2 regions of the Pseudoalteromonas sp. 120-MNA-CIBAN-0494 genome follow, and region 1 is predicted to be linked to the other one. Evidence: predicted binding sites of a transcription regulator. Region 1 holds the regulator's gene; the other holds the start of a gene.
What was found. The regulator MetJ, encoded in region 1, represses methionine synthesis genes. The targets are predictions, from matches to a motif close to TAGACGTCTAGACGTCTA.
Positions count from the first base shown of each region.

Region 2: metA (homoserine O-succinyltransferase) is a predicted target of MetJ. The motif match lies at 2,710-2,727, and genes of this name have one in related genera.

Region 1 covers NZ_JBEOOE010000002.1:304,405-309,310, forward strand. Annotated here, with positions in the region: gene metL (bifunctional aspartate kinase/homoserine dehydrogenase II) at 1-647, opposite strand, end outside; gene metB (cystathionine gamma-synthase) at 653-1,891, opposite strand; gene metJ (met regulon transcriptional regulator MetJ) at 2,091-2,411, shown strand; gene AAEY55_RS03110 (malic enzyme-like NAD(P)-binding protein) at 2,510-3,751, opposite strand; gene rpmE (50S ribosomal protein L31) at 4,296-4,511, opposite strand; gene priA (primosomal protein N') at 4,768-4,906, shown strand, end outside.
Region 2 covers NZ_JBEOOE010000001.1:239,893-244,798, forward strand. Annotated here, with positions in the region: gene metH (methionine synthase) at 1-615, opposite strand, end outside; gene AAEY55_RS01105 (homocysteine S-methyltransferase family protein) at 628-1,707, opposite strand; gene metA (homoserine O-succinyltransferase) at 1,697-2,644, opposite strand; gene ettA (energy-dependent translational throttle protein EttA) at 2,885-4,558, shown strand; gene AAEY55_RS01120 (histone deacetylase) at 4,645-4,906, shown strand, end outside.

The sequences.
Region 1 (4,906 bases):
TCGGTCCAAATATATACTTGTTTAGCATTGCAATAACTTGCCAATAAGGTTGCACTGTAATCACTACCATTGCGACCAAGAGTGACCGTATCGCCTTGGGTATTAGCCGCAATAAACCCTGTTACCACGTTAATTTTGTGCTGGCTAATAAGCTCACTACACTGCTGTGTATTTTGGCTATGCAATAATTGTCCATCACTTAGCGTAAACAAGCCTCTTGCGTCTTGCATGCATGCAGCAACATTAAGTTGCTGTAAATACGCAGCGAGCAAACGAGCTGACCACAACTCACCATGGGCGAGTAGCGCCGCTTCTTGCAACTGCTCAGTACTCGCTAATTTAGCAACTAAACTTAGCTCTTTATTTAGAGTGGTTAAAGCGCTGCGCTTTAAATCGCCCTGCAGTAGCTGCGTTATTAAATCACTTTGATGATTGTTTAATTGCAATACAATATCAGCGAGCGCTTGAGTATCGTGCTGCTGATAACTTTGCCACAGTTTTACTAATGTATCTGTGGTTTTTCCTGCAGCCGATACCACTACACAATCACCGGGCTGAGCTTGCCCTATAATTATTTTTGCAACGCTTTTATAGCGCTCGGCTGAGCTTAAACTCGAACCACCAAACTTATGAATATTATTAGTCATATTAATTACCACAACGCCGGGTGAGCAGCGCTCAATTTAACATTACTACTTGCGCTAGCACCTGCTTTACCTGCGTTATTGTGCTGACCTGGTTGCACTAAATTAAATACCCGATCAAAGTCTGCTAATAAATCTGCTACATCTTCAATACCTACCGACACACGAATAAGCGTATCGCCAACGCCAGCGGCTAAACGAGCCTCGGCTTCCATTCCTGCATGCGTCATTGTTGCTGGGTGGCATATTAAGCTCTCTACGCCACCTAAAGATTCAGCTAAGCTAAATGTTTTAAGGTTTGTTAAAAATGCAGCTGCGTCATTTACATCACCTTTAATGTCAAAACTAACCATGCCACCAAAACCAAGTTGCTGTGCTTTAGCCAATTCATGTTGTGGATGCGACTCTAGCCCCGGGTAATATACTTGGCTAACAAATTTTGAGCTTTCAAGGTACTTAGCAATAGCTAAGGCATTTTCTTGATGCTGCCGTAAGCGTACATTTAAAGTACGCAAGCCACGCAAAGTTAAGTAACTATCAAACGGTGCCCCCGTTATACCAATATTATTTGCCCACCAAGCCAGTTCTTCACCTAGTTCGTCAGTTGCAGCAATAACCGCACCGCCAACCACGTCTGAGTGGCCATTTATGTACTTAGTGGTTGAGTGCACCACAATATCAACGCCAAATTTAATCGGGTTTTGTAATGCAGGCGATAAAAAAGTGTTATCTGCGGCTACCAAAGCACCGCATTGTTTCGCAATATCGGTTACTGCTTTAATATCAGTTAAACGTAAAATAGGGTTACTAGGGGTTTCTATCCAAATTAACTTAGGTTTGATTACTAAAATTTGCTGCAAACTTTCTGGTTTAGTTAAATCTAACACTTCGAGTTTTAATAGGCCGCGCTTTTGTAATGAGGTAAATAAGCGATAGCTGCCGCCATAACAATCATGGGGGATCACTAACGTATCGTCACTATTAAGCAGCTGAGTGGCTAAATGTACGGCAGCCATTCCTGTTGCAGTAATAATGCCGCGAGCACCACCTTCGAGTTCGCTGAGTGCTTGGGCTAAAGTATCACGATTTGGATTACCACTGCGGCCATAGTCATATTGACGTTTTGTATCAAAGTCGGCAAACGAATAAGTGGTTGATAAATACAGCGGAGGCACAACCGCGCCATGGTGCTTATCAGCATCGACACCACTGCGAACTGCAATTGTCGCTTTATTTTTTTCACTCATATTTATTACCTGCTTTATTTAGATGTTTAGACGTCTAAAACAGTAATTCATTCAACTTAAGAAGTCAAAACATTTAAACACCTAGCCATCTGTGCAACAAGTATTTGACTAATTTGTTTAAATCGATAGAATTTCACGCATATTCGCGCTATTTTTTAGTAGGGTGAGCAATTAATAATCTGAGGCAACGATACATCTTATGGCAAAATGGAATGGCGAGTATATTCACCCATACGCAGAACACGGGAAAAAATCAGAGCAAGTTAAAAAGATCACCGTTTCGATCCCGCTAAATGTATTAAAAGTACTAACCGATGAACGCACCCGTAGGCAAATTAATAACTTACGCCATGCAACTAATAGCGAGCTATTATGTGAAGCATTTTTGCATGCGTTTACTGGGCAACCGTTACCTAACGATGATGATTTACGTAAAGATAACGCCGAAAAAGTGCCTGAAGAAGTGAAAAAAATAATGCAAGAAATGGGCTTAGAAGTTCCTGTTTTAAACGAAGACTAAACAGCGGCTTTTAAACAAAAAAACCTCAGCCATGCTGAGGTTTTTTTATGGCTATAAATTACACTGAAGTAACTTAATACCGAGCAACATAATGCTGCTTATTCCATATAGTTTGCTGGCAGCTCTATTTGCGCTACGCCTGAAGCAATGGCTGCTAATGCAACTGCTTTAGCAATACGCGGCAATAAACGCGGATCCATAGGCTTAGGAATAATATACTCTGCACCAAACGCTAGCTTATCTACACCGGCAGCTTTTAGTACTTCTGGTGGAACCGGCTCTTTGGCAATACTACGAATAGCTTCAACTGCTGCAATTTTCATTTCATCGTTAATTTCACTAGCACGCACATCAAGTGCACCACGGAAAATAAACGGAAAACACAACACGTTATTAACTTGGTTAGGGTAATCTGAGCGCCCTGTTGCCATAATTAAATCGCTTCGTGCGCCGTGTGCCAGTGCCGGATCAATCTCAGGGTCTGGGTTCGAACAAGCAAATACGACTGGCTTTGCCGCCATTAATTTTAAATCATCGGCCGATAATAAGTTAGGGCCCGATACACCAACAAATACGTCAGCATCTTCAATTACATCTTGTAATGTACGCTTATCGGTATTGTTAGCAAATAACTGTTTGTACTCGTTTAAATCATCACGGCGAGTGTGAATAACACCTTTACGATCAAGCATATAAATATGTTCACGCAGTGCACCACACTTAATTAATAACTCCATACAAGCAATCGCTGCAGCGCCGGCACCTAAACATACAATAACTGCATCTTCAATATCTTTGCCTTGCACTTCCAGTGCATTTATCATGCCTGCAGCCGTTACAATAGCCGTGCCGTGCTGATCATCATGAAAAACAGGAATACTACAGCGTTCAATAAGCGCCTTTTCAATTTCAAAACACTCTGGTGCTTTAATATCTTCAAGGTTAATACCGCCAAAAGTATCAGCAATATTAGCCACAGTATTTATAAAGTCTTCGGTAGTGCGGTGTTTTACTTCAATATCAATTGAGTCAATGCCTGCAAAACGCTTAAACAACAACGCCTTGCCTTCCATTACCGGTTTTGACGCTAAAGGCCCTAAATTTCCTAAACCTAAAATAGCAGTACCATTGGTGATCACTGCAACCAAATTACCTTTACCTGTGTACTTATAGGCATTTACAGGGTCAGCAGCAATTTCACGCACCGGCTCAGCTACACCGGGGCTATAAGCTAAAGCGAGATCATGAGCCGTTTCTGCAGGCTTGGTTAGCTCAATGCTGATTTTACCTGGAACGGGGTGAGAGTGATAATGTAGTGCTTGTTCACGAAAGTCCGACATAACGCGATTATATCCTGCAATTTAAGTTAAAGTGAGAGGGAGTAAAGCGACACTTAACATGCCTTAAAGTACGATACCCTTATTATTTTTAAATTCCAAGCAATATCAGGTCTATCCTGTTATATGCTAGATCTGTTAATTTTAAGCGAATTTTCAGCAACTTCGATAAAAACATCGCTACTTTTCATAAATATAAATTGTGCTAAAAGGCACTTTTCAAGCTTATTTTAGTTAAAAGTATTATTCACAAAACAGCGTTTTTAAAATGTGAATAAAATCAGCTAAAAGCGATTATTTATTCTGCTTTAACAACACATAGCTTCATGTTGGCCACTTTTAGAAACCGAGTTTAAAATTAAGCTATTAAAAATATAGAGAATATTAGGTCATTTGTCTGCAAAGGTTTATGCATACCGAGAATAAGAACAGGAAATAGTTATGCAAAAGCAATAAACTTAAAACTAGCGAGGTTAGGGGGAAGTTAGAGTATTTTTAGGCATAAAAAAAGCATCCTAAGATGCTTTTTTTAACTAAATAGCAATAATTACTTTTTGCTACCAAGTGCACCGAAACGCTTGTTGAAACGATCAACACGTCCGCCAGTGTCTAAAATCTTTTGCTTACCAGTGTAAAACGGGTGACACGCAGAACAAACGTCTAGGTGAATATTTTTACACAGAGTAGAGCTAGTTTCGAATTCGTTTCCACATGAACAAGTTGCAGAAATTACTTCGTACTTAGGGTGAATACCTTCTTTCATAGAAACCTCTAGTTAAGGCCGCATCGCTCTCCAAACCCGGAGTCTGGCACCATACGTCGTTAAAACAAATTTATTGGTGGCGGATTTTATCCAACAACCATCAAGCACACAAGCATTAATTAGTATTTTTGCTAAAAAAATAACCATTTTGAGTAAACAAGGTTATTTGGTAGTAGGTTTTTAGCTGTATTTTTAGTACATTAGGGCCAAGTATTAGCACGCCCTCCCCCATTATTTTTTTAACAGTTGAGTTACTATGTATTTTGTTGAAGTTGCTATAAAAGTTCCACTACCGCGCACCTTTGATTATAAAGTAGATAGCCAGCTTGGTGAAGCTTCTGCGCCATTAAAACCCGGAATGCGGGTGTTAGTACCCTTTGGTAATCAACGTAAAG
Region 2 (4,906 bases), on a different contig from region 1:
CAAATTTTGCTTTATGCGCCGTGTGCCTTCAATAAATTCGACCGCGTAGTTGTCGTGCTCTTCTATCCCTGTGGCTACAGCAAATATATTTGGGTCAAAAATAATGTCTTCGGGCGCAAAGCCAACTTCTTCTACTAATATTTTGTAGCTACGCTCACATATTTCAAACTTTCTATCGGCGGTGGCGGCTTGGCCGTCGGTGTCAAAGGCCATAACTACAGCCGCTGCACCAAAACGTTTAATGGTTTTGGCTTGACGAATAAACGGCTCTTCGCCTTCTTTTAACGAAATTGAGTTAACAATGGCTTTGCCTTGAATGCACTTTAAACCGGCTTCTATTACTTCCCATTTAGAGGAGTCGACCATGATAGGTACGCGAGAAATATCGGGTTCTGAGGCAATTAAATTTAAAAACTTAACCATGGCGGCTTTTGAATCCAACATGGCTTCGTCCATGTTTATATCAATTACCTGCGCGCCGTTTTCTACTTGTTCGCGAGCAACTGTTAACGCGGTTTCATAGTCTTCTTCCATGATCAAACGTTTAAACATGGCGGAGCCGGTTACATTGGTACGTTCGCCGACATTAGTAAATACTGCTATTTTTTGAGTCATGTTGGCGGCTCCTTAATTTAAGTTACAGGCTTCGAGGCCCGATAAACGCATGCGTACTTCAATTTCTGGCAACTGGCGTGGTTTAACGCCTTCAAGCCCTTTTGCAAAGGCGCGAATATGCGCAGGTGTGGTGCCGCAGCAACCACCTACAATATTAATAAAGCCCGACTTACCCCAATCAATAATTTCGGTTGCCATTTCTTTTGCTTCTAGGTCGTAGCCACCAAATTCGTTAGGCAAGCCTGCATTGGGATGCACCGAGGTAAAGGTTTCGCATACACGCGACAACTCTTGCACATATTGGCGCAGTAAATCTGGGCCTAAGGCGCAGTTAAGGCCAATAGAAAGCGGTTTAATATGGCGAATAGAGTTATAAAAGGCTTCGGTAGTTTGCCCCGAAAGCGTACGCCCAGAGGCATCGGTAATAGTGCCGGAGATCATAACTGGTAATGTGCGCCCTGCTTGCTCAAACGCTTCCTCTACTGCAAACGATGCAGCTTTAGCATTGAGGGTATCGAATATGGTTTCGATTAAAATAATATCGGCGCCACCTTCCATCAGTGCCAAGGTCGATTCTACATAGGCAGTAACTAAACGATCAAAGGTAACATTACGATAGCCCGGATCGTTTACATCGGGCGACAATGAACAAGTTTTTGACGTTGGCCCAAGTACGCCCGCTACATAACGTGGTTTTTCGGGTGTTTTAGCACTAAACTCATCGCAAAGTAGCCGTGCCAATTTTGCCGACTCTAGGTTTATTTCACGGCTTAGATTAGCCATGTCGTAATCTTCCATCGAAATGGTGGTGGAGTTAAAGGTATTGGTTTCGATAATATCGGCACCGGCAGCTAAAAAGCTACGATGAATATCGGTAATTATTTTAGGCTGCGTAAGGCTTAGTAAATCGTTATTACCGCGAATAAGTACATGCCAATCTTTAAAGCGCTCACCGCGATAGTCTTGCTCTTCTAATTGGTGTGCTTGGATCATAGTGCCCATAGCGCCGTCTAAAATTAAAATTCGCTCTTTTAACGCTGCACTTAGTTCGTCGTGCTTATTTTGGTCATTATTAAGAGGGTTATTCGGCATAGTTGTTAGTCCTTACGTCTTGGCTAACTAAATTAATATCATAGGGTGTAGTTTGGTACACGTAATAATTTAACCAGTTCGAAAAAAGTAAAAAAGCATGGCTTTGCCACGTTTTTGAAGGTTGTTTAGTTGCATCGTCATCTGGAAAGTAATTTTCGGGCTTGGGCGCATTGTCGCTTTTTTCGCAATCGCGTTGGTATTCAGCTTTTAACGAGTCGGCGTCATACTCTGGGTGGCCGGTAATAAACACTTGGCTGCCCGACTTATTTTTAACTAAGTAAGCACCTACTTTCTCAGAACCCGCTAGCACGACTAGTTCATTGCAAGCATTTATTTTATTTACATCTACATGGCCATAACGCGAATGCGGCACTAAAAAGGTGTCGTCAAAGCCGCGCGTTAACGCCCCATGTTCAAAGTAACATTGGTGCGTAAATACGCCGCACAGTTTATCGGTTTTTAAATCGCGCTTTATTTTATAATGATGATAAAGCGCTGCATGCGCTGCCCAACACGAAAAAAGTGTAGACGTAACATGCTGCTCAGCCCAATCTAAAATTGCGGTAAACTCATCCCAATAAGCTACATCCTGGTACTCTAAATGCGCTAGCGGCGCGCCGGTAACTATTAATGCATCGTAGTTATTGTTTTTTACTTCTGAAAAATAACGATAAAAGGTGTCTAGGTGCTGCTCTGAATTACTGCTACTGCGATGAGTGTCTAGACGCAGTAGTTCTACATTTACTTGCAAGGGCGAATTGGCAAGCAAACGAATAAACTGTACTTCGGTTTCAACTTTATTAGGCATTAAGTTAAGAATAGCCAAACGCATGGGGCGAATTTCTTGCGTTTTTGCACGAGTTTGTGGCATTACAAATACGTTTTCTTGGCGCAGGCGAGCAATAGCTGGTAGTTCGTCTTTTACTGTAATTGGCATCCTTTTACTCCTATTCATCAAAACCGAAAACTTATTATGAACAGATAAGAAAAAATATCAACCAATAGATGTATAGATGTCTAAATATCCAAATGAATTTTTTTCATCCTATTTTATAATCGTTTTTGTGCACTTTATAGTTTGTTTGTCGGTTTAAAATTGGCCATTCGTTGACTGCCTCACCCGTCAACCACTACAATAGAGCATTGTAATTTTTATTATTATTTGAAGGTTTTTTCCATGGTTTTACCTGATAAATTTATATTCTCGATGAGTCGAGTTTCTAAGGTTGTGCCACCTAAGCGCACTATCTTAAAAGACATCTCGTTACACTTTTTCCCGGGCGCTAAAATTGGTGTGCTTGGTTTAAACGGCTCTGGTAAATCAACATTGCTACGTATTATGGCCGGTGTTGACCAAGACTTTGAAGGTGATGCCTTTCCACAACCAGGCACTAAAATTGGTTACTTACCGCAAGAACCTGTTTTAGACGAAAGCAAAACCGTACGCGAAATCGTTGAGCAAGCTGTTGGCGAAGTTAAATACGCGCTTAAACGCCTTGACGAAGTGTATAACGAATACGCCATGGAAGACGCTGACTTTGACGCACTTGCAAAAGAGCAAGGCGAGCTTGAAGCGGTTATTCAAGCGCACGATGGTCATAACATAGACAACGTTTTAGAGCGCGCTGCCGATGCACTACGTTTACCTGAGTGGGATGCTAAAATTGAGCACCTTTCGGGTGGTGAACGCCGCCGTGTTGCTATATGCCGACTGTTACTTGAAAAACCAGACATGCTTATTCTCGATGAGCCAACTAACCACTTAGACGCTGAGTCGGTTGCCTGGTTAGAGCGCTTCTTACACGATTACGAAGGCACAGTTGTGGCGGTAACGCATGACCGTTACTTCCTAGATAATGTAGCAGGTTGGATTTTAGAGCTTGACCGTGGTGAAGGTATTCCATGGGAAGGTAACTACTCTTCGTGGTTAGAGCAAAAAGATGCGCGCCTACAACAAGAGCAAAAATCTGAAAAAGCACGTCAAAAGTCAATTGCGCAAGAGCTTGAATGGGTTCGTTCAAACCCTAAAGGCCGCCAAGCTAAGTCAAAAGCACGTATGGCGCAGTTTACCGAAATGCAGCAGTCTGATTATCAAAAACGTAACGAAACCAACGAAATGTTTATTCCGCCTGGCCCACGTTTAGGGGATCAAGTGCTTGAAATAACTAACTTACGTAAAAGCTTTGGCGACCGTGTATTAATCGACGATTTAAGCTTTAGCATGCCAAAAGGTGCCATTGTGGGCATTATTGGTGCTAACGGCGCGGGTAAATCAACACTGTTTAAAATGATCAGCGGCGAGCAACAGCAAGACAGCGGCAACATCACCATAGGTGAAAGCGTACACATTGCAACGGTTGATCAGTTCCGTGACGGTATGGACGAAAGCAAAACTGTTTTCCAAGAAATATCTGACGGGCAAGACGTACTTAAAATTGGTAATTTTGAGTTCCCAAGCCGTGCTTACGTTAGCCGTTTTAACTTTAAAGGTAACGATCAGCAAAAGTTTGTTAAAGACCTATCGGGTGGTGAACGTAACCGTTTACACCTTGCTAAGTTATTAAAAGCTGGCGGTAACGTGTTACTACTCGATGAGCCAACTAACGACTTGGACGTTGAAACACTACGTGCACTAGAAAACGCTATTTTAGAGTTTCCTGGTTGTGTAATGTGTATATCGCATGACCGTTGGTTCCTTGACCGTATTGCTACACATATTTTAGATTACCGCGACGAAGGCCAAATTAACTTCTTTGATGGTAACTACACTGAGTACGAAGAGTGGCTTAAAAAGACCTTAGGTGCTGAGGCAACTCAACCTAAGCGTATTAAGTACAAAAAGATTGGTTAATAGCTAATTTTAAGCTCTAGGCAATAATTAAGCCCTGCATTTATGTAGGGCTTTTGTTTTATAACTATAACTACAAATAGAATTTTATGACCCTAAATCCTCACTTGCCGTTAGTTTATCATCCTAATTACTCGTTTAGCTTTGATCCTAAACATCGCTTTGTAATGAGTAAATTTGCACATTTATACCAGCACGTTAAGCAGTTAGGATTAGTTGGCGATAACTTAGTACAGCCGTTATTAGGTACGCCAGAGGCACTAGAATTAGTACACTGCGAAAACTATATTCACGACCTATATCATAATCAATTAGACGAAAAAGCCATGCGCCGTATTGGTCTACCTTGGT